DNA from 4 places in the Streptomyces sp. NPDC006487 genome. Region 4 is predicted to be linked to each of the others. Evidence: riboswitches for the same ligand, from Rfam matches in the RefSeq annotation. Region 4 holds a riboswitch; each other region holds the start of a gene.
The links. A riboswitch is a leader RNA that binds a small molecule or an ion and turns the genes downstream of it on or off. The one in region 4 is predicted to bind cobalamin.

Region 1: it holds a riboswitch for cobalamin, as region 4 does, so the genes downstream of both, ACFYM0_RS11115 (prenyltransferase/squalene oxidase repeat-containing protein) here and ACFYM0_RS05770 (ribonucleoside triphosphate reductase) in region 4, are expected to answer to the same signal.
Region 2: it holds a riboswitch for cobalamin, as region 4 does, so the genes downstream of both, ACFYM0_RS11605 (ABC transporter substrate-binding protein) here and ACFYM0_RS05770 (ribonucleoside triphosphate reductase) in region 4, are expected to answer to the same signal.
Region 3: it holds a riboswitch for cobalamin, as region 4 does, so the genes downstream of both, ACFYM0_RS11085 (CoA-acylating methylmalonate-semialdehyde dehydrogenase) here and ACFYM0_RS05770 (ribonucleoside triphosphate reductase) in region 4, are expected to answer to the same signal.

What each region holds. Positions count from the first base shown of each region.
Region 1 is NZ_JBIAHN010000005.1:396,003-400,661, reverse strand. Features, by position in the region: gene ACFYM0_RS11115 (prenyltransferase/squalene oxidase repeat-containing protein) at 1-2,312, opposite strand, end outside; cobalamin riboswitch at 2,422-2,560, opposite strand; cobalamin riboswitch at 2,676-2,750, shown strand; gene ACFYM0_RS11110 (hypothetical protein) at 2,891-4,303, shown strand; gene ACFYM0_RS11105 (enoyl-CoA hydratase) at 4,367-4,659, opposite strand, start outside.
Region 2 is NZ_JBIAHN010000006.1:81,212-85,870, reverse strand. Features, by position in the region: gene ACFYM0_RS11630 (GNAT family N-acetyltransferase) at 31-540, shown strand; gene ACFYM0_RS11625 (aldo/keto reductase) at 581-1,489, shown strand; gene ACFYM0_RS11620 (hypothetical protein) at 1,542-1,994, opposite strand; partial or broken gene ACFYM0_RS11615 (helix-turn-helix domain-containing protein) at 2,119-2,418, shown strand; gene ACFYM0_RS11610 (hypothetical protein) at 2,372-2,539, shown strand; cobalamin riboswitch at 2,551-2,689, shown strand; gene ACFYM0_RS11605 (ABC transporter substrate-binding protein) at 2,727-3,719, shown strand; gene ACFYM0_RS11600 (FecCD family ABC transporter permease) at 3,716-4,659, shown strand, end outside.
Region 3 is NZ_JBIAHN010000005.1:389,081-393,739, forward strand. Features, by position in the region: gene ACFYM0_RS11075 (short-chain fatty acyl-CoA regulator family protein) at 1-455, shown strand, start outside; gene ACFYM0_RS11080 (cobalamin-binding protein) at 471-1,385, opposite strand; cobalamin riboswitch at 1,439-1,617, shown strand; gene ACFYM0_RS11085 (CoA-acylating methylmalonate-semialdehyde dehydrogenase) at 1,805-3,304, shown strand; gene ACFYM0_RS11090 (acyl-CoA dehydrogenase family protein) at 3,301-4,452, shown strand; gene ACFYM0_RS11095 (enoyl-CoA hydratase/isomerase family protein) at 4,449-4,659, shown strand, end outside.
Region 4 is NZ_JBIAHN010000003.1:130,566-135,224, forward strand. Features, by position in the region: gene ACFYM0_RS05765 (anaerobic ribonucleoside-triphosphate reductase activating protein) at 1-84, opposite strand, end outside; gene ACFYM0_RS05770 (ribonucleoside triphosphate reductase) at 81-1,859, opposite strand; cobalamin riboswitch at 1,902-2,043, opposite strand; gene ACFYM0_RS05775 (endo-1,3-alpha-glucanase family glycosylhydrolase) at 2,165-3,880, opposite strand; gene ACFYM0_RS05780 (hypothetical protein) at 4,275-4,659, shown strand, end outside.

The sequences.
Region 1 (4,659 bases), on a different contig from region 4:
CCGTCGTCCTTCTGCTGGGTGGCCAGCCAGGCGACGGCCTTGTCGACGGCCGTCTGCGAGGCGGCGTCGGGGAGCAGGTCGAGGGCCATGGCTGCCATCGCGGTGGAGTCCACTTCGGCCTGGCTGGCCTCGCCGATCAGGCTGGGCCAGGCGCCCGAGGGGTCCTGGAGGCTCTTGAGGTAGGCGATCGGTTCGGCCGCGGCCGCCGTCTCGCCGGCGCGGACCTGGGCGATGACACCGAGGGACTGGGAGAAGACGGACGTGGCGTAGGCGTAGTTGCCCTTGGCCGCGCACTGCTTCGGGGCGTCGGTCTTGGCCGGGCAGGTGACCTGGGCGAGCGCGGCGAGCAGGTCCTGGCCGCCGAAGTCGCGTGGGTCGCGGCCCACGGCCTCGGCGAGGAGGGCCGTTTTGCCGAGCGAGCCTCCGCCGGCGTACTTGGTGCCGATCAGGGTCCAGTCGTTGATGCCGCGGCCCTTGCCGTCCTTGCCGCCCTTGTCCAGGAAATCGACGATGCCCCGCAGCGTGGTGTTGTCCTGGCCGGTGGCCGCGAGTGCGTAGGCGCCGTCGATGGTCAGCCCGTAGTCGGCGAAGCCGGTGCCCGCGCCGCTCTCGTAGTAGCGGCCCTGGATCAGACGGCTGTGGTCGGCGAGGTACGCCGAGCCCTTCTTCAGGTCCGGCCCGTCACCGGACGGAGGGGTGACGGGCGGGGTGACCGGGGGAGTGACGGGCGGGGTCACCGGGGGAGTGACCGGCGGGGTGGTCGGCGGATCGGTCTTCTTCGTGGTCAGCGCGACCAGGTCGCTCTTGGCACCCGCGATGGCGGCCGGCGTGGTGGCGAACAGCCGGGACTCGGTGTCGTCCTCTTCGAAGCCGAATCCGGCTCCCGGGAACTGGTGGTGGGAGAGCCAGGAGACGCCCGCGTCGGCGAAGGCCTCGTCACCGAGGGCGCGCAGGGCCTGGGCGGCCCAGGCGGTGGAGGCCGGGCTGCCGGTGGTCAGGTACGAGGCGGAGGGCCAAGCACCGGTCGCCAGTTGGGACTTCTTGAGGTGGCCGCGCGCCTTCTGCACGGTGGCGTCGTGGCCGCCGGCCCGCTTGAGGGCCAGCGTGATGAGCCCGGTGGCGTTCGCGTCGCTGTCGCACCATTCCCCGGAGCGGATGAGGATGGAGGTGAAACCGCCGTCCTCGCACTGGAGGCCGGTCAGCCGGTTCACGGCGTCGGCCGGGGGCGTCACGCCTCCGTTGAGCAGGGCGATGACGGCCATGGCCTGGGCGTCGGACTGGCCGGTGGTGCGGAAGTCGCCCTTGGTCAGGCAGCCTTCGATGCTCTCGCCGTCACCGATGTCGCGCGGGCAGACGTACGCGACGAGGTCGCCGAGCAGGTCGTGACCGCCGAAAGCGCGGGGATCCTTGCCGGTGGCCTCGGCGACGAGCGCGAGCCGGGCGGCGGCGGTGGCGTCGGGGATCCCGTCCTTGCCGGTGGGGTAGGCGTACGCGTCGGTCTGCGCGGGCGTGGCGAGGAAGTCGGCGGCCTTCCTGGCCACCGGGCTCTTCGGATCGCCGGCCGTCAGGGCGAACACGGCTTCGGTGGTGAGGAAGTGGTTCGGAGTCGTCGCGCCCTCGTCGACGACGCGTTCCCCGTCCGTCAGCTTCCCGGTGATCCAGCGGGTGGCCGCGGACACGTCGACCGACCCGGCGGGCACGGTGGGCGGGGCCGTGGGGACGGTCGGATCGGGGGTGGAACCGCCCCCGGCCCGTACGTCGTCGGGGGAGAAGGAGGGCTTGCCGGAGGTGCCGCCGATGTCCGTGCCGCCGTAGACCCAGGCGTCCACGTCGCCGGCCTTCGGGATGCGCGACATGGCGCCGAGCGAGCTGTAGGTCCAGCTCTTCTGACCGGGGGAGGCGGTCCAGTACGACCAGTAGGCGGTGGCCTGCGGGGTGAGGACGCAGTCCTCCTTATCCGGAGTGGGGTACTCCGTGCCCGTGTTGAAGGAACCGTTGCCTATCCGGCAGATGAACCCGTCACCGTCGTGGACGGTGCCCCTGGTCGTGAAGCCGCCGGTGTGCAGCAGCTCGTAGCCGGTGGTGGGGGTGGTGTCGCAGCCGCGCTCGACCTTGCCACCGAAGGGGCCGAAGTCCACGGCGACGATGGCACCGGTGGTGGCCGTGCACTGCTCGATCGGGTCGGCGTTCGCCGAGGTGGGGACCGTGAGGAAGGCCACTCCCGCACCGAGCGTCAGGAAGGACGCGGTCACGAGGGAGAGGAAGCGCCGCCTCGTCCCCGACTGCTGTTTCGCCTGCTGTTCGGTCCCCACCGCGGCCCTCGTCTCTGCCGGGCGGCTGCGTACGTGGCGATGCGCCCCCGCACGGCTCATGCGCCATGGGGAGGCTGCGACGACCACACCGCAGTCCGCGACGGCGTTCTTCGTACTGTGACCCAGCCCCAGGCATTCCGGCTCACCCGGGACGTCCCGGGCCTACGGTTGCGGGTCAGCGCCGGAATTCGACCGGCTTCCCCTGGTACTGAGCAGTTCTCAGCCGGAGTGCAACACGGATGCCGGTGATGCGTCAAGGTGGCGTGGGTCTCGGCGGACGGTCTCGAGAGCCCCGCGCCCGCCCGCCCTCCGGGTGGCTGGCGGACCCTTGATCACTCCGGTAGCGTCCTGGGCTGCCACGTGGGGGAATCCGGTGCGAAGCCGGAGCTGACGCGCAGCGGTATGGGACGGCGGGGGCCGTTCCGAGCCCGAATGCCCAGGCGGCGAAGCACTACAGGAAGCCGTACCACGCGTTCCGGACGGCGGCCCTCCGACCATGCCCCGGCCGTGCTCGTGTGCGGTGACGTGCGGGCGTGCGGCAGGAAGCGGCCGGCGTTCGCCGATTCCAGGAGCAGGCCATGTCCCGTCCCCGTACCTCCCGCCGCCTCGCGCTCGCGGTTCCCGCCGCGCTCGGCGCCTTCGCCCTCACCACGCTGCCCGCCTTCGCGACCTCCAGCCCGGCGCAGATGGCCACGTCCAAGACCAACGGCGTCGCCTACCTGAAGTCGCTCCAGGCGGCGGACGGTTCGTACGCCGGGTCCGGGCTGTCCAACGAGTGGGCGTTCAGCGCCTTCGCCGCCGCCGGTACGGCCGTCGTCGATGTCGCCCCCGGCGGCGACACGACGAAGAACGCCCGTACGGTCTACCGCAACCTGCTCTCCACGGCGGGCTGGCCGCAGGCTTCCCCCGTGGTCACCGACTACGAGCGCGGCACCCTGAACGCGTACGCCGCAGGCATCGACCCGGCGCGCGTCTCCGCCTCGCGCAACCTCGTCGCGAACGTCTACTCCTACTGGCAGACGGCCGAGGCCGGCTACTTCGGCCCGTCCGGAAACTTCAACGGCACCGTCTTCGCGGCCCTTTCGCTGCGCGGGGCCAAGACCCAGGGCGGCGCCCACCGCATCCCGCAGGCGCTCACCGACTCGATGGTCACCCGCATACGTGCCAACCAGCACGTGGACGGCGGCTGGACCTTCAACAAGGCCGAGGGCAACTCCACCGTCCTCAACTCCGCGAGCGACGTCGACATGACCGGCGCCGCGATGGCCGCCCTCTGCGTCTCCGGCGTGCCCAACACCGACGCGGACGTCGTGCAGGCCAAGAACTTCCTCAAGGGCAAGCTGGTCGCGACCACCGGCGCCTTCAACTCCATGTACGGCGTCAACACCAGCTCCAACGGCTGGGGCGTGGCGGGCCTGAACGCCTGTGGCATCAACGCGCAGACCGGGGACTTCCTCACCGCCAACGGCAAGACCCCGATCGACTTCCTGATCGCCAACCAGTACAACCCGGCGGGCGGCTTCAAGTACAAGCCCGCCGACACCTCGCCCTCCGCCTACGCCTCCATCGACGCGCTGCGCGCCGTTGCCGGCGGAGGCTTCACCACCACCCCGCCGGTGCCCGTCACCCCGGGTGCCTCGCAGTGGGTCGCCCAGTCCGCCTTCACGGCCGGCGCCGCCACCAAGCTGGCCCTGACCGTCGACGACGGCGCCGGTAACCTCAAGGTCTGCTCGGTGGCCTTCACGCCGACCGGTACGACCACCACGCTCGGCGACGTCCTGAACGCCGCGAGCACCGGTGCGACCCCGTCGGGCTGTGTCGTGAGCGTCGCTCCGTCGTCCGGAACCGGCACGATCACCAGCATCAACGGCAAGGCCAACAGCGGCTCCAACACCTGGAAGGTCAGCGTCGACGGCTCGGCTTTCGCCGGCGCCGCCCGCAGCAAGGTGATCAACGTGGGCGACACCATCGCCCTGCGCTGGGGCGCCTGATCCTCGCGGGTGCGGACCCCGGACCACCGGGGCCCGCACCGCCGTTCCGGACTGCCTGAGGGCTCAGCCGTGGGTGAAGTGCGGCGGCCGCTTGTCCACGAATGCGGACATGCCTTCCTTCTGATCCGCCGTGGCGAACACCGCGTGGAACAAGCGGCGTTCGAACCGGACGCCCTCGGTGAGGGTGGTCTCGAAGGCGCGGTTCACGGCCTCCTTGGCCATCATCGCGACCGGCTTCGACATCCCGGCGACGGCCTCGGCCACGGAGAGGGCCTCGGCGAGCAGCTCGCCCGCCGGGACGATCCGCGAGACGAGCCCGGCGCGCTCGGCCTCCTCGGCACCCATCGTGCGGCCCG
Region 2 (4,659 bases), on a different contig from region 4:
CTCTTGCCCTGGGGGCGTACCCTTCCCCGGGTGACGAAGATCGTGACCCATGTCGAGATGACCGACCCGAGTCAGCTCGTTCCCGGCGCTCCGGTCCCCGGACTGGCACTCGTCGCCGTCGGCGACGACCTCTCGAAGGTTCCCGACCTGATGGCCAGGATCGGCGCGCCGTACCAGTGGCGCAGCGCCCGTCGCGGACCACGGGAATGGCAGGCGTGGTTCGCCGAGCATCCGGACCGGACGTGCCGGCTGCTGACCTTGCAGGGCGAGTCCGCCGGTGTGGTCTGTTACGACCTCCACCCGGGCGCCGACGTCGAGATCAGGACCTTCGGGCTCTTGCCGGAGTTCACCGGGAAGGGGCTCGGCGGCCATGCGCTGACGCTCGCGATCCGGCAGGGCTGGAATCTGGTGCCGGGCGTGCGCCGGGTATGGCTGCACACGTCCTCGGCCGACCATGCGAACGCGCTGCCCAACTACCACCGCCGCGGGTTCCGGACCTTCAAGACCGAAGAAGAAGCGTTGGATTCGGGCATGCCTTAATCAATGGCGGGCCGGCCCGGCGCGCGGACATGATCGCGCCATGACCTCACAGACGATCACAGCGGCGGCATCCGGCACGTGGACGCTCGGGGACCTCACGGTCAACCGGATGGGCTTCGGCACGATGCGCCTGACGCAGCACGGTGAGGCATTCGCGCCCGAGGCCGTCCCACGGGACCGCGACCAGGCGATCGCCGTACTGCGCCGCGCGGTCGAGCTCGGTGTGAACCACATCGACACCGCCGCGTTCTACTTCTCCTCGTCGCGCTCGGCCAACGAGCTGGTCAACCGGGCGCTGGCCCCTTACCCGCACGAGCTGGTCATCACCACCAAGGTCGGACCGGGCCGCGATCCCTCCGGCCAGTGGCTGCCGCACGCCACCCCGGAGCAGTTGCGCGGCCAGGTCGAAGAGAACCTGCGCCAGCTCGGCCGCGACCACCTCGACGTGGTGAACCTGCGCATCGTCGGCAGCGACTCGATCGCCGAACGCTTTGGCGCACTGGCCGATCTGCGTGCGGCCGGGCTCATCCGGCACCTGGGCCTGTCCAACGTCCGCGGCCACCACCTCGCCGAGGCCCGGAGCATCGCGCCGGTGGTCTGCGTCCAGAACATGTACGGCATCGGCGCGGCCCCCGAGCAGAAGGAGCTCCTGGACATCTGCGGTGAGCAGGGCATCGCGTTCGTGCCGTTCTACTCGATCGCCGGTACCGGTCGCACCGCCGGCGCCACCGACGGCCACAGCGCTGAAGTCCGCTCCGTCGCCCGCTCCCACGGCGTGAGCGCGGCCCAGATCCGGCTGGCCTGGACCCTGCACCAGGGCTCCCACGTACTGGCCATCCCCGGCACCGGCGATCTCGGGCACCTCGCCGAGAACGTCGCCGCGGGCGGCCTGCGCCTGTCCGAGGGTGAACTCCTCGGTCTGGCCGCGGCGAGCGACGAGACGGCATGAGGCGGTGGCCGGGCTGCCGGGGCCCCGCCCCCGCCTTCGCCCTCGGAGGGACTCAGTAGGTCGGGCAGAGGTTGGCCTGGACGGCCGCGACGATCAGGGCGGACTTGACGGGGCCGAAGCCGGCGGGGTGGTGGGGGCCGATGAAGCGCTGGTTCGCCCCGGCCACTCGCTTGGCCGGATCCTTCTCGCCCTTCATGGACTGGCACTGGTCCAGGCCTCGCGAGACGGCCTTGTCGTCCTTGCCGTTGACGATCTCGGGGTCGATCGTGTTCAGCGCGGCCAGGTAGGCGGCGCGCTGCGCGGGCGCGGGGCTCGGCGGGAGGCCGCTGTCGGGGCGGACCGCGCTCGGATCGGCGCTGGGCCTGCCGCTCTGGGCAGGGCTCGGCACGGTCGAGGCCGGGGCGGAGGTCTTGCCGGGGGCCGGCGCGTCGGAGTCGCTGCCGCACCCGGTGAGGGCGAGCAGTCCGGCGCCGGTGAGGGCGATGATCACGTGGTGTCTGCGCATCGGGCCATGGTCGCCCCGGCCCGGTGCTCGCGGGGCCGCTGTGACCGGGCTGTGACACGGCACCCCGAACAGCCGGTCGGCGCGGGCCGGGCAGGATCCGAACGAGACGGCCTAGCCTGGGGGAATGACCGCCACCGCCGGGCGCGAGCCCCAGTCCGACCTGCGGGACTTCCTGCGTTCCCGCCGTGCCCGGATCGGCCCCGAGGCAGTGGGCGCCGCCGCACATCCGGGAAGGCGTCGCGTGCCCGGGCTGCGGCGCGAGGAGGTCGCGCAGCTCGCGGGGGTCAGCGTGGACTACTACACCCGGCTGGAGCAGGGCCGCACCCGGCACGTGTCCGACGAGGTCCTCGACGCCGTGGCCCGGGCGCTGCGGCTCGATGCCACCGAGCGGTCCCACCTCTTCCACCTTCCCGGACGACCCCGACCAGACCCTCTACCTCTACACGGCAGAGCCGGGATCACGCTCCGAGGAGGCGCTGCGGGCCCTCGCCTCCCTGACGGCGCGGACGGTGCGGGGGGCCCACGGGGTGCGCCCGGAGCGCTGACCCCCCGGCCTTCTGGCACACTGGGCCGGGTTATCCAGGCGGTGCAGGACAGGAAACCGGTGCGAATCCGGTGCGGTCCCGCCACTGTGACCGGTACACCCCCGTGCGGGGACCCGGGAGTCAGACACTGACGCACCGCCTCTTTCGGTTCGACCAGGGGACGCGGATCCCCCGGAGAGGCTTCGCCATGTCCTCGTACGCCCGTGCGCTGCTGCGCGCGTTCCTGCCCGTCCCCCTCCTGATACCGCTGGCCGCGTGCGGGGGATCCCCCGCGGCACAGGATGCGAAGGCGGGAGCGGGCGCCGCGCCCGGCTTCCCGTACACGGTCACCAACTGCGGTGTCACCAGCACCTATCAGGCGCCGCCGCAGCGAGCCGTCGCCATGAACCAGCACGCCACCGAGATCCTCCTGGCCCTCGGGCTGGAGGAGAAGACGGTCGGGACGGCCTACCTGGACGACTCCGTACTGCCCGCCTACCGGCCCGCGTACGACAAGATCAAGGTGCTGGCGAAGGAATACCCCGCCAAGGAGATCCTCCTCGGAGCCAACCCCGACTTCGTGTACGGGGGCTACTCCAGCGCGTTCGACAAGGCGCAGGGCCGCGATCGCGAGGGACTCGCGAAGTCCGGCATCAACTCCCGCCTCAGCGTGGAGTACTGCACCCAGGGCAAGGTCGGCCTCGATCAGCTCAGGACCGAAATAACCGAGGTGGCACGGACCTTCGGCGTGCCCGAGCGCGGCGAGCGGCTCATCGCGGAGGAACAGCGCCGCATCGAAGCCGTCAGCGCACGCGTGAAGGACAAGGCCAAGCCCGCGGTCTTCGTCTACGACTCGGGCGAGGCCTCCGCCTTCACCTCCGGCGGCAACGGCATCGGCAACGAGATCGTCTCGCTGGCAGGCGGGACGAACGTGTTCGCCGACCTCGCCGACACCTTCGGCGACGTGTCGTGGGAGAAGGTCATCGAGCGGAAGCCCGAGGTCGTCCTCATCTACGACTACGGCGGCACCACCGTCGAAGCCAAGAAGCAGCGCCTGTTGAACGACCCGGCACTGGCCCAGGTCCCGGCGATCAAGAACCGGCGGTTCGTCGTGCTGCCGCTGTCCTCCGCCGTGCTCGGCGTACGCGTCGCCGACGCCGTCGAATCGCTGGGCGGTCAGCTCCACCCCGACGCCGCGTGAGGCTCCGGGCCGCCCGTGCGTTCACCCGTACGCCGGTCGTACTGGCCCTGCTCGCCGCCGCGCTGGCCGCGTCGGCCCTGGCGGGGCTGGCCCTGGGACCGGTACGGATCCCTGCGGAACGGGTGCTCGACATCGTGCTCGGCGGACCGGGACCCGGTGGCGGAGCGGGCGCCTTCGGCGCGATCGTATGGGACGTCCGGATGCCACGCGTCCTGCTCGGCGCCGTCGTCGGCGCGGGACTCGCCGTCGCGGGAACCGTGCTCCAGGCCCTCGTGCGCAATCCGCTCGCCGACCCGTTCCTGCTCGGCGCCTCCTCCGGGGCCTCGGCCGGAGCCGTGCTGGTGATCGTCTTCGGCGCCGGGTTCCTCGCCTTCGCGGGCGGCGCCGCCCTACCGCTCGCGGCGTTCGCCGGGTCGATGGGCGCGCTCGTCGCCGTCTACGCGATGGCCCGGCGCGGCGGCGCCATGAGCACCGGCCGGCTGATCCTCGCCGGGGTCGCCGTGCAGTACGTCCTGTCCGCCCTGACCAGCCTGATCCTGGTGCTGGCCGCCCATCCCGACCAGATCCGCAGCGTGCTGTTCTGGACCCTCGGCGGGCTCGGCGGGGCACGCTGGGGCGAACTGGCCCTGCCCGCCGGAGCCCTGCTCCTGGGCACCGGGCTGCTCATCGCGCTGGCCCGGCCGCTCGACCTGCTGCTCGCGGGGGAGGAGGGCGCCCAGACGCTCGGGCTGGACACGAACCGGTTCCGGGCCGCGGTGTTCGTCCTCACCTCGCTCGTCATCGGCGTGCTGGTGGCCTACAGCGGAGCGATCGGCTTCGTGGGGCTGATGGTGCCGCACGCCGCCCGGATGGTCGTCGGCGCCGGGCACCGGGCGCTGCTGCCCGTGGCCGCGCTGGGCGGGGCCGTGTTCCTGACCCTGGCCGATCTGATCGCCCGTAC
Region 3 (4,659 bases), on a different contig from region 4:
ACCGGGCAGGGAACATGTCCAAGCGGCAGTCCGCCACCGGGTTCCACTTCTCCCGCGCGGGCGGTACCTGCCCGCTGTGGAACGTGTACGAGGCCTTCGCCGCGCCCGGCCGCATCCACGTCCAGGTCGCCGCCATGCCCGACGGACAGCGCTACCTGTGGACGGCCCGCGCCGTCACCCGGCACCGGGGCGGCTGGGGCGAGCCCGGCAAGACCTTCGCCATCGGGCTCGGCTGCGAGATCCGGCACGCCTCACGGCTCGTGTACGCGGATGGGCTGGACCTCGGCAACAGGTCGGCCGCGACTCCCATCGGCATGGGCTGCCGCCTGTGCGAACGCCTCGACTGCCCGCAGCGGGCCGTCCCGCCCCTGGGACGGGCCCTGGCCGTCGACGAGAACAGCAGCACCTTCGTCCCGTACCCCGTCGAGGGCGTTCCCGCCCCCGCCCGCGGCTGACCCGGGCCCGGCCGCTCACTGCATCCGGCGGGCCTCGGCCGCGGTGACGGGTTCACCCGCCCGCACTCCGTGCAGGACATGGGCGAGCACCTCGGCTCCGCGTACGACTCTCGGTCCGGGGCGGTTGAAGTAGGCGGGCCCGTCCAGCACCCAGACCTCACCGGCCCGCACGGCCGGGAGTTCCTGCCAGCCGGGGAGGGATGTCAGCAAGTCCCTCTCGGTGAGCGTGCGTTCGGGCGGGAAGCCGCAGGGCAGGACCAGCACCACGTCCGGGCGGGCCGCGCGGACGGCGTCCCAGGTCATCGGTTTGGTGTGCTCCCCCGGTACGGCGAGCAGCGGTTCGCCCCCGGCATGCGCGATCTGTTCGGGCACCCAGTGCCCGGCGGGCCACAGCGGGTCGAGCCACTCGATGGCCACGACCCGGGGCCTGGCCCGCCCTTCCGTCAGCCACCGCACCTCGTCGAGCCGGCCGCGCAGCTCGGTCCGCCTGCGCTCCGCCCGCCCTCGTACGCCCAGTAGCTCCCCCACGGTGACCAGGCAGTCGAGTACGCCATCGAGGGTGCGCGGCTCCAGGCTCAGCACGCGGGCACCACCGTCGAGCACGCGCACCGCGCGCGAGACCCCTCCATAGGAAACGGCGCAGACGTCGCACAGGTCCTGGGTGAGGACGAGGTCCGGCACGAGAGCGGCGAGCGCTGCCGTGTCCAGGGTGTAGAGCGAGGAACCGGAGTGGGCGGCGCCACCCACGGCCTCGGAGATCTCCCGGCTGCCGAGGTCCTCGGCGGCGAACTCGGCCCGGGTGACCACGGGTACCGAAGCGACCGCCTCGGGCGGCCAGTCGCACTCATGGGTACGTCCGACCAGGTCGGCGGCGAGTCCGAGTTCCGCCACGATGTCGGTGGCCGCCGGGAGCAGGGAGACGATGCGCATGCACCGACTGTAGGCGCGCGGGCGACGGTCTGGACTTACTAGGACGTCCAACTATATGTTCGTGCCCATAAGGTCCGCGGTGCAGGGAAGCCGGTGAGAAACCGGCACGGTCCCGCCACTGTGACCGGGGAGTGTGCTGCCATCCACACGCCACTGACGAGGTCTGTCGGGAAGGCGGGCGGCACGCGGGGATCCGGGAGTCAGGATACCGGCCGCGGATGTTCCGTGTTGTCCACGAGGATGGAGCAGACACGCATGGCACCGGTTTGTACCCACGACCCTGGTGATCCGGCGGAGCACGCGCACACCATTTCGGCGCGCTCGTAGTCCCACGACGTTCCTCGCGGCGCACCCTCACCGGGTCCGTCCGCGGCCCCGTCGTGCCATCCCCGGATCCAACCTGACGAGAGCAGGCATCCATGGTCCGCGAGCTCACCCATTTCATCGGCGGAAAGCACACCACCGGGACATCCGGCCTCTTCGCCGACGTGCACGACCCCAACACCGGTACGGTGCAGGCCCGCGTCCCGCTCGCCGGGCGCGCCGACACCGAGGCCGCCATCGCCAACGCCCGGGAGGCTCAGCAGGATTGGGCACAGTGGAACCCGCAACGCCGGGCCCGTGTCCTGCTGCGCTTCCTGCAGCTGGTGGAGGACGAGCGGGATTCCATCGCCCGGCTGCTGTCCGCAGAACACGGCAAGACCGTCGCCGACGCCCACGGTGATCTGCAACGCGGCCTGGAGGTGGTCGAGTTCGCCGCCGGGATCCCGCACCTGCTCAAGGGAGAGTTCACCGACAACGCGAGCACGGGCATCGACGTGCACTCGCTGCGCTCGCCCCTGGGCGTCGCCGCCGGGATCACCCCCTTCAACTTCCCCGCCATGATCCCCCTCTGGCAGGCCGCCCCCGCCCTGGCCTGCGGAAACTCCTTCATCCTGAAGCCCTCCGAGCGCGACCCGTCCGTACCGCTGCGGCTGGCCGAACTCTTCCTGGAGGCAGGCCTGCCGGCCGGCGTGCTCAATGTCGTCAACGGCGGCAAGGAAGCCGTCGACACCCTCCTCGAAGACCCTCGCGTCCAGGCCCTCGGCTTCGTCGGATCGACCCCGATCGCCGCGTACGTCTATGCCACCGCCGCCGCTCACGGCAAGCGCGCCCAGTGCTTCGGCGGGGCCAAGAACCACATGGTCGTGATGCCCGACGCCGACCTCGACCAGGCCGTCGACGCGCTGGTCGGTGCCGGTTACGGCTCGGCCGGGGAGCGCTGCATGGCCGTCTCCGTCGCCGTGCCCGTCGGCGAGGAGACTGCCGATGCACTGGTCTCGAAGTTGAAGGAGCGCATGGCCACGCTGCGCGTCGGCCGCTCCGACGACCCCGGGGCCGACTTCGGGCCCCTGGTCAGCCGCGACGCGCTGGACCGGGTGGACCGCTACGTCGGCATCGGAGCAACCGAGGGTGCCGAACTCCTCGTCGACGGGCGCGGGTTCACCCTGCCCGGGCACGAGAACGGCTACTTCGCCGGTCCCAGCCTCTTCGACCGCGTCACCCCGGGGATGCGGATCTACCGCGAGGAGATCTTCGGCCCGGTGCTGAGCGTCGTACGGGCCGCCGACTACGAGGAGGCGCTGCGCCTGCCCACGGAGCACCCGTACGGCAACGGCGTCGCGATCTTCACCCGGGACGGCGACACCGCCCGCGACTTCACCCGCCGGGTGGGCGTCGGCATGGTCGGCGTCAACGTGCCCATCCCCATCCCCGTCGCCTACCACACCTTCGGCGGCTGGAAGCGGTCCGGCTTCGGCGACCTGAACCAGCACGGTCCCGACTCCATCCGCTTCTACACCCGCACCAAGACCGTCACCTCGCGCTGGCCCTCCGGGGCCAAGGAGGGCGCGAACTTCACCATTCCGACGACGGGATGAGCACAGTGGCCACCCTGACCGAGGACCAGCTCGCCCTCGCCGAGGTCACCCTCGACTTCGCCCAGGAGCAGCTCGCTCCCCACGCCGTCCTGTGGGACCGGACCAAGCACTTCCCCGTCGACGTCCTGCGCAGGGCCGCCGGGCTGGGGCTCGGCGGGGTCTACGTCCGTGAGGAGTACGGCGGTTCGGGGCTCTGCCGGAGTGACGGGGTCCTCGTCTTCGAGACCCTCGCCACCGGCTGCCCGTCCATCGCCGGGTACCTGTCCATCCACAACATGGTCGCCTGGATGGTCGACCGCTACGGGAGCCAGGTCCAGCGAGAGCGCTGGCTTCCCGGGCTCTGCTCGGCGGCCACCCTGGGCAGCTACTGCCTGACCGAGCCGGGCGCCGGCTCCGACGCCGCCGCCCTGCGCACCCGCGCCGAGCGGGACGGCGACCACTACGTCCTGACCGGCGTCAAGCAGTTCGTCTCCGGCGCCGGAGCCGCGGGCGTCTACGTGGTCATGGCGCGGACGGGCGGGGCCGGCCCGGGCGGCATCTCGGCCTTCGTCGTCGAACGCGAGGACCCCGGCGTCTCGTTCGGCCCCAACGAGGCGAAGATGGGCTGGAACGCGCAGCCCACACGCCAGGTCGTCCTGGACGGTGCGAGGATCCCCGCCGATCGCCGCCTCGGCGACGAGGGCGACGGCTTCCGCATCGCCATGAACGGCCTCAACGGCGGGCGCCTCGGCATCGCCGCCTGCTCCCTCGGCGGCGCGCAGAGTGCCCTGGACCGCAGCCTTTCCCACCTCGCGGACCGCGAGGCCTTCGGCGGCCGGCTCCTGGACGCGCAGGCGCTCCAGTTCCGGCTCGCCGACATGGCCACGGAACTCGCCGCCGCCCGCGCCCTGCTCCGGCAGGCCGCGGAGGCCCTGGACACGGGCGATCCGCTGGCCCCGCGGCTGTGCGCGATGGCCAAGCGGTTCGCCACCGACACCGGATACGCGGTCGCCGACCGCGCGCTCCAACTCCACGGCGGCTACGGCTACCTCAGCGAGTACGGCATCGAGAAGATCGTCCGCGACCTGCGCGTCCACCAGATCCTGGAAGGCACCAACGAGGTCATGCGCGTCATCGTCGCGCGCGGACTGACGGAGACCCTGCGATGAACCACTCATGCCCCGAAGAACACGACCACGTCCTCCTGCGTACCGAGGGCCACGCGGCTTACATCACGCTCAACCGTCCCAAGGCCCTCAACGCCCTCACTCATCCCATGGTCCTGAGCATCGACGAGGCCCTCACCGCCTGGGAGCACGACCCGGCCGTCGAGACGGTGGTCATCGAGGGCGCCGGCGAACGCGGCCTGTGCGCGG
Region 4 (4,659 bases):
CAGCCGGCCGGGCCAGTCGCAGGTGGACAGCCGGGACCAGCCTCCGATGCGGATGACCTCGTCCGGCTGCGCGGCGGGGATCACACCGCCGCCTTGAAGGGGACCCGCTCGGCGTGTTCGCCCTTCTTGCCGGTGTTGAAGGAGGAGACCGGGCGGTGGTAGCCCATGACCCGGGTCCACACCTCGCACACCGCCCCACAGGCGGGGCAGTGGGGCTGCTCCCCCGCCAGGTAGCCGTGGTCCGCGCAGACGGAGAAGGTCGGGGTGACCGTGAGGTACGGGAGCCGGAAGGTCTCCAGGGAGCGCCGGACCAGCTTGCGGCAGGCCTCCGCCGTCGGGATCCGCTCGGGGGTGTACAGGTGCAGGACGGTGCCGCCCGTGTACTTGCCCTGCAGCTCGTCCTGGCGCTCCAGCGCCTCGAAGGGGTCGTCGGTCCATCCGACGGGCAGCTGGGTGGAGTTGGTGTAGTACGGGTTGGCGTCGGTGCCGGCCTGGAGGATGCCGGGGAAGCGGGCCCGGTCCTCCTTCGCGAAGCGGTAGGTCGTGCCCTCGGCGGGGGTGGCCTCCAGGTTGTAGAGGTGGCCGGTGCTCTCCTGGAAGTCGACCATCCGGGCCCGCACCCGGTCCAGGAGGCGGACCGCGAGGGCGTGGCCCTCGGGCGCGGTGATGTCGTGCGCGCCCCCGCTGAAGTTGCGGACCATCTCGTTGACGCCGTTGACCCCGATGGTGGAGAAGTGGTTGCGCAGGGTGCCCAGGTACCGCTTGGTGTACGGGAAGAGGCCGCCGTCGATCAGGTCCTGGACGGTGATCCGCTTGATCTCGAGGCTGTCCCTGGCGAGCTCGCAGAGCCGGTCCACCTCGGCCAGCAGCCGCTCCTCGTCGCCCGCGCAAAGATGCCCGAGCCGGGCACAGTTGAGGGTGACCACGCCGAGCGAGCCGGTCTGTTCGGCGCTGCCGAAGAGGCCGTTGCCGCGTGCGAGCAGCTCGGTCAGGTCGAGCTGGAGCCGGCAGCACATGGAGCGGATCATGTTCGGTTCGAGCTCGGAGTTGATGAAGTTCTGGAAGTACGGGAGCCCGTACTTGGCGGTCATCGCGAAGAGCCGCTCGGCGTTCTCGCTCTCCCAGGGGAAGTCCCGGGTGATGTTGTAGGTCGGGATGGGGAAGGTGAACACCCGTCCGGTGGCGTCGCCTTCCGTCATCACCTCGATGTACGCCCGGTTGATCATGTCCATCTCGGCCTGGAGCTCGCCGTAGGTGAAACCGGTCTCCTCCCCCGCCACCACCGGGATCTGCTCGCGCAGGTCCTCGGGGCAGGTCCAGTCGAAGGTGAGGTTGGTGAAGGGGGTCTGGGTGCCCCAGCGCGAGGGCACGTTGAGGTTGTGCACGAGTTCCTGGACGCACTGCCTGACCTGGTCGTACGTCATCGCATCGAGGCGGACGTAGGGGGCGAGGTACGTGTCGAAGGAGGAGAAGGCCTGGGCGCCCGCCCATTCGTTCTGCAGGGTGCCGAGGAAGTTCACGATCTGGCCGACGGCCGAGGACAGGTGCCTGGGCGGGGCGGAGTCGATCTGTCCGGGGACTCCGTTGAAGCCTTCGGTCAGCAGGGTGCGCAGGGACCAGCCGGCGCAGTAACCGGAGAGCATGTCCAGGTCGTGGAGGTGGAGGTCGCCCTCGCGGTGGGCGCGGGCCACGGCGGCGGGATAGACCTGTTCCAGCCAGTAGTTCGCGGTGACCTTGCCTGCGGCATTGAGGATGAGCCCGCCGAGCGAATAGCCCTGGTTGGCGTTGGCGTTCACCCGCCAGTCCCGGCGGTCCAGGTATTCGGTCACGGTCTCCACGGCATCGACGACAGCAGTCACGGCAGCCCTCCCACGAGGCTCGGCACGGAAGAATGGCGGGCCTCTTCGAAAGCCCGTGCCGGCAGGTGTCGGACTCGTCCGCCGTGGCGGATTCACCGTTGCGGGGCAGTCCCGGATTCCCACCGGGTTCCCTGTTGCCTCGGTCGGGGAGGGGCCCCGCCGAACCGGCAAGACCAACACTACATATGGATGTGACGGCGGGGCACCACCACTACATATGGGGTGACGAAGGTCCCGCACCAAGGGACTTCAGCCCTGCGGAGAGCAGCGGAGAGCAACGGAGAGCAGCGCCGAGGCCCCCGGGCTCAGCTCCGGCCGCTGCTGGCGGCGTGGTACTGGAGGTCCTGCACCTCCACCGTGCGGTCCACCCGGTACCCCAGCTCCACCCGGGCCCCGGTCCTGCCGTCCCGCACCACGGCCGCCGAGCCGGTGCCCGGACCGAGGGGAAGCAGCTCGGAGTGGACCCCGGCCGGGGCCGCGTGCGCGTCCTCGGCCGCCCCCACGGCCGTACGGATGCTCGCGGGCCCGGTCAGGAAGCTCAGCACCTCCACCGTGTCGCGAGCCGCGGCGCTGCCGCCCCGCAGCGACATCACGAGGGACTGGCCGCCGCTCGGATCGGCGGCGGCGAACTGGGTGCGCGAGCTCAGGTACAGCGTGTCCCGGACGATCTTCGGCCAGCCGCCCGTCTTGAACCGGGTCAGGTAGTACGAGGAAAGGTCCAGGTAGGCATGGCCGTTGTGCAGGGAGGGCGCGAACTGGCTTCCCTCGCTGTAGTCGTTCCAGGTGGTGAGCTGGACCCAGTCGGCCCCGTCCTCGATGGCGCGGTTCCATGTGGTGCGCAGGGTCGCGGTGTTGCCCGCCTCGTCGTAGATGCCCTGGTTGGGACGGGCGTCCTGGACGGATACGGGCTGCATCCAGATCTTGCCCGCCGCGTGGGCGCGCCGCACGTCGCGCGTGGAGCTCTCCTGGCCGACGTAGCTGCGGCTGCCCCACTCGGAGAATCCGTAGCTGATCGACTCGAACTCGCCGCTGTGCGCGCCGAAGTCGAGGAAGAGCGGGACGAAGGCGGTGCGGATGCCGTGCCGGGACTTCAGGACGTCCATGACCCGGGTCCACCAGGCGGCGCTCTTCTCCTCCGCCTTGAACGGCGAGACGACCAGCCGTCCGTCGGGGAGCCGGTGGGCGGCCGGGGCCTTGCCGAGTTCCGCGAGGAGGTCGGCGAGCACGGCCGGGTCGTCGGTGCCCAGGGAGGTCATGTCCGGCATCAGCATGACCTTGAAGGCGGGGTCCACCGAACGGGCCGCCTCCATCAGGAGGTTGCAGCGTTCGAGGTTCTTCCCGGAGAGGGAGAGCAGGTCGAGGGTGAATCCGTCGATGCCGGCGGCGCGCGCGGTGCGGACCTCCTGCCGGAGGTTGGCGAGCTCCCAGTCCCCGGCCTTGGGCGGGACGGGCAGCGGCCGGTCGCGCAGCAGGCCGCCGTAGCGCTGGTGTTTGCCGTTCTCGCCGTCCGGCTTCAGGTAGTTGCGGGTGTAGTAGTCGGCGTCGGCGTTCGCGTTGTCCAGGGAGAGCGGGTACGGGGTGAAGTAGTGGGCGAAGACCAGCTTCTTGCCGGCGGCTCCGGAGCGCAGGGCGGCCGGCTGCGGCAGGTCGAAGGGCAGGGCTCCGGTGGGGCGCGCTCCGCCGTCCGTACCGGACCCCTGGGGCTTGGGGTCCGGGGCCGGCCCGCCCGGGCTCTGCGGGGCGGTGGTGCCCGGGCCGGTGGTGGCGGGGCCGGCGGTGGCGGGCGCGGAGCCGTAGCCGGACGCCCCGGACGGGGAGTCGGCCGGGCCGGGCCCCGAGCGGGCCCGTGCGTCCGAGACGGTACGGGGCTCCCAGGCGATGCCCGTCGCGGCGCAGACGCCCACGAGGAGGAAGGCGGAGAGCAGGAGGCTCAGCAGGGGTCTTCGGCGCCGGAAGCCCGCACGGCGCCGGTGCGACGCGGGTCTCGTGCCGCGCCCTGCCCGCCGCCGGTCCGCACTCATCCTGGCCCCTCCCCCGAATGTGCCCGCGCCATGCCCGTACATCGGGCCGCACAGCAGCAGTACAGCGGATTCCGGGGCCCCGGACAACTGTTCCCCGGGAGACGGGGCGTGAGACGGGACGGAACCGCGGGGCTACCGGAGTCCCGCCCGCGGCGGCCACCTCGGCCGACGGCCCCTTGGCCTGCGCGGTTCGGACGTCGGAGCGGCACTCTTCGCACGCGGTTGGACAAAGGCATGTGACCTGTACAACTGCTGCGATCACCGGGCGGCACGGGCTTTTCGCCGGAATAGGGAATTCCACTGGCCTTTCGCGAAAAGTGGCGCATAATCGTCTTCATGCGGCTTGAAACAACCCTCTTGCCGCAGGTCACGCATGCAGGGGGGCATCGTGTCGATGAGGGATTCCAGAGGCGCCGGAACGTTCCCGGCGACCTCGGCGGAGCTTTCCCGTCTTTTCACCGCCGTGCGGCGGGGCAAAGTGCTGACCGTCACCGGTCGGTTCCGCGAGCCCCGGAGCCAGTTGGTGCACGAGATCGGGAAACGGCTCTCGTCCAATTTCTACGACGGCGTGGCCGTGGTGTCCATGGACCGGCGGTTCGGGGTCCCCGACCTGACCGCCGCGCTGGGCTGCGTACCGGGCATGCCTTTCCTGCCTTACGGGACGCCGAACGCGGCGTCGTGGCTGGCGGAGCGCGACATGCTGCTCGTCCTCGACGGCTGCGAGCACCTCGCGTCCGACGCCCTGGACTGGCTGCGCGAGCTCCTCGCCGCGGCCCCCG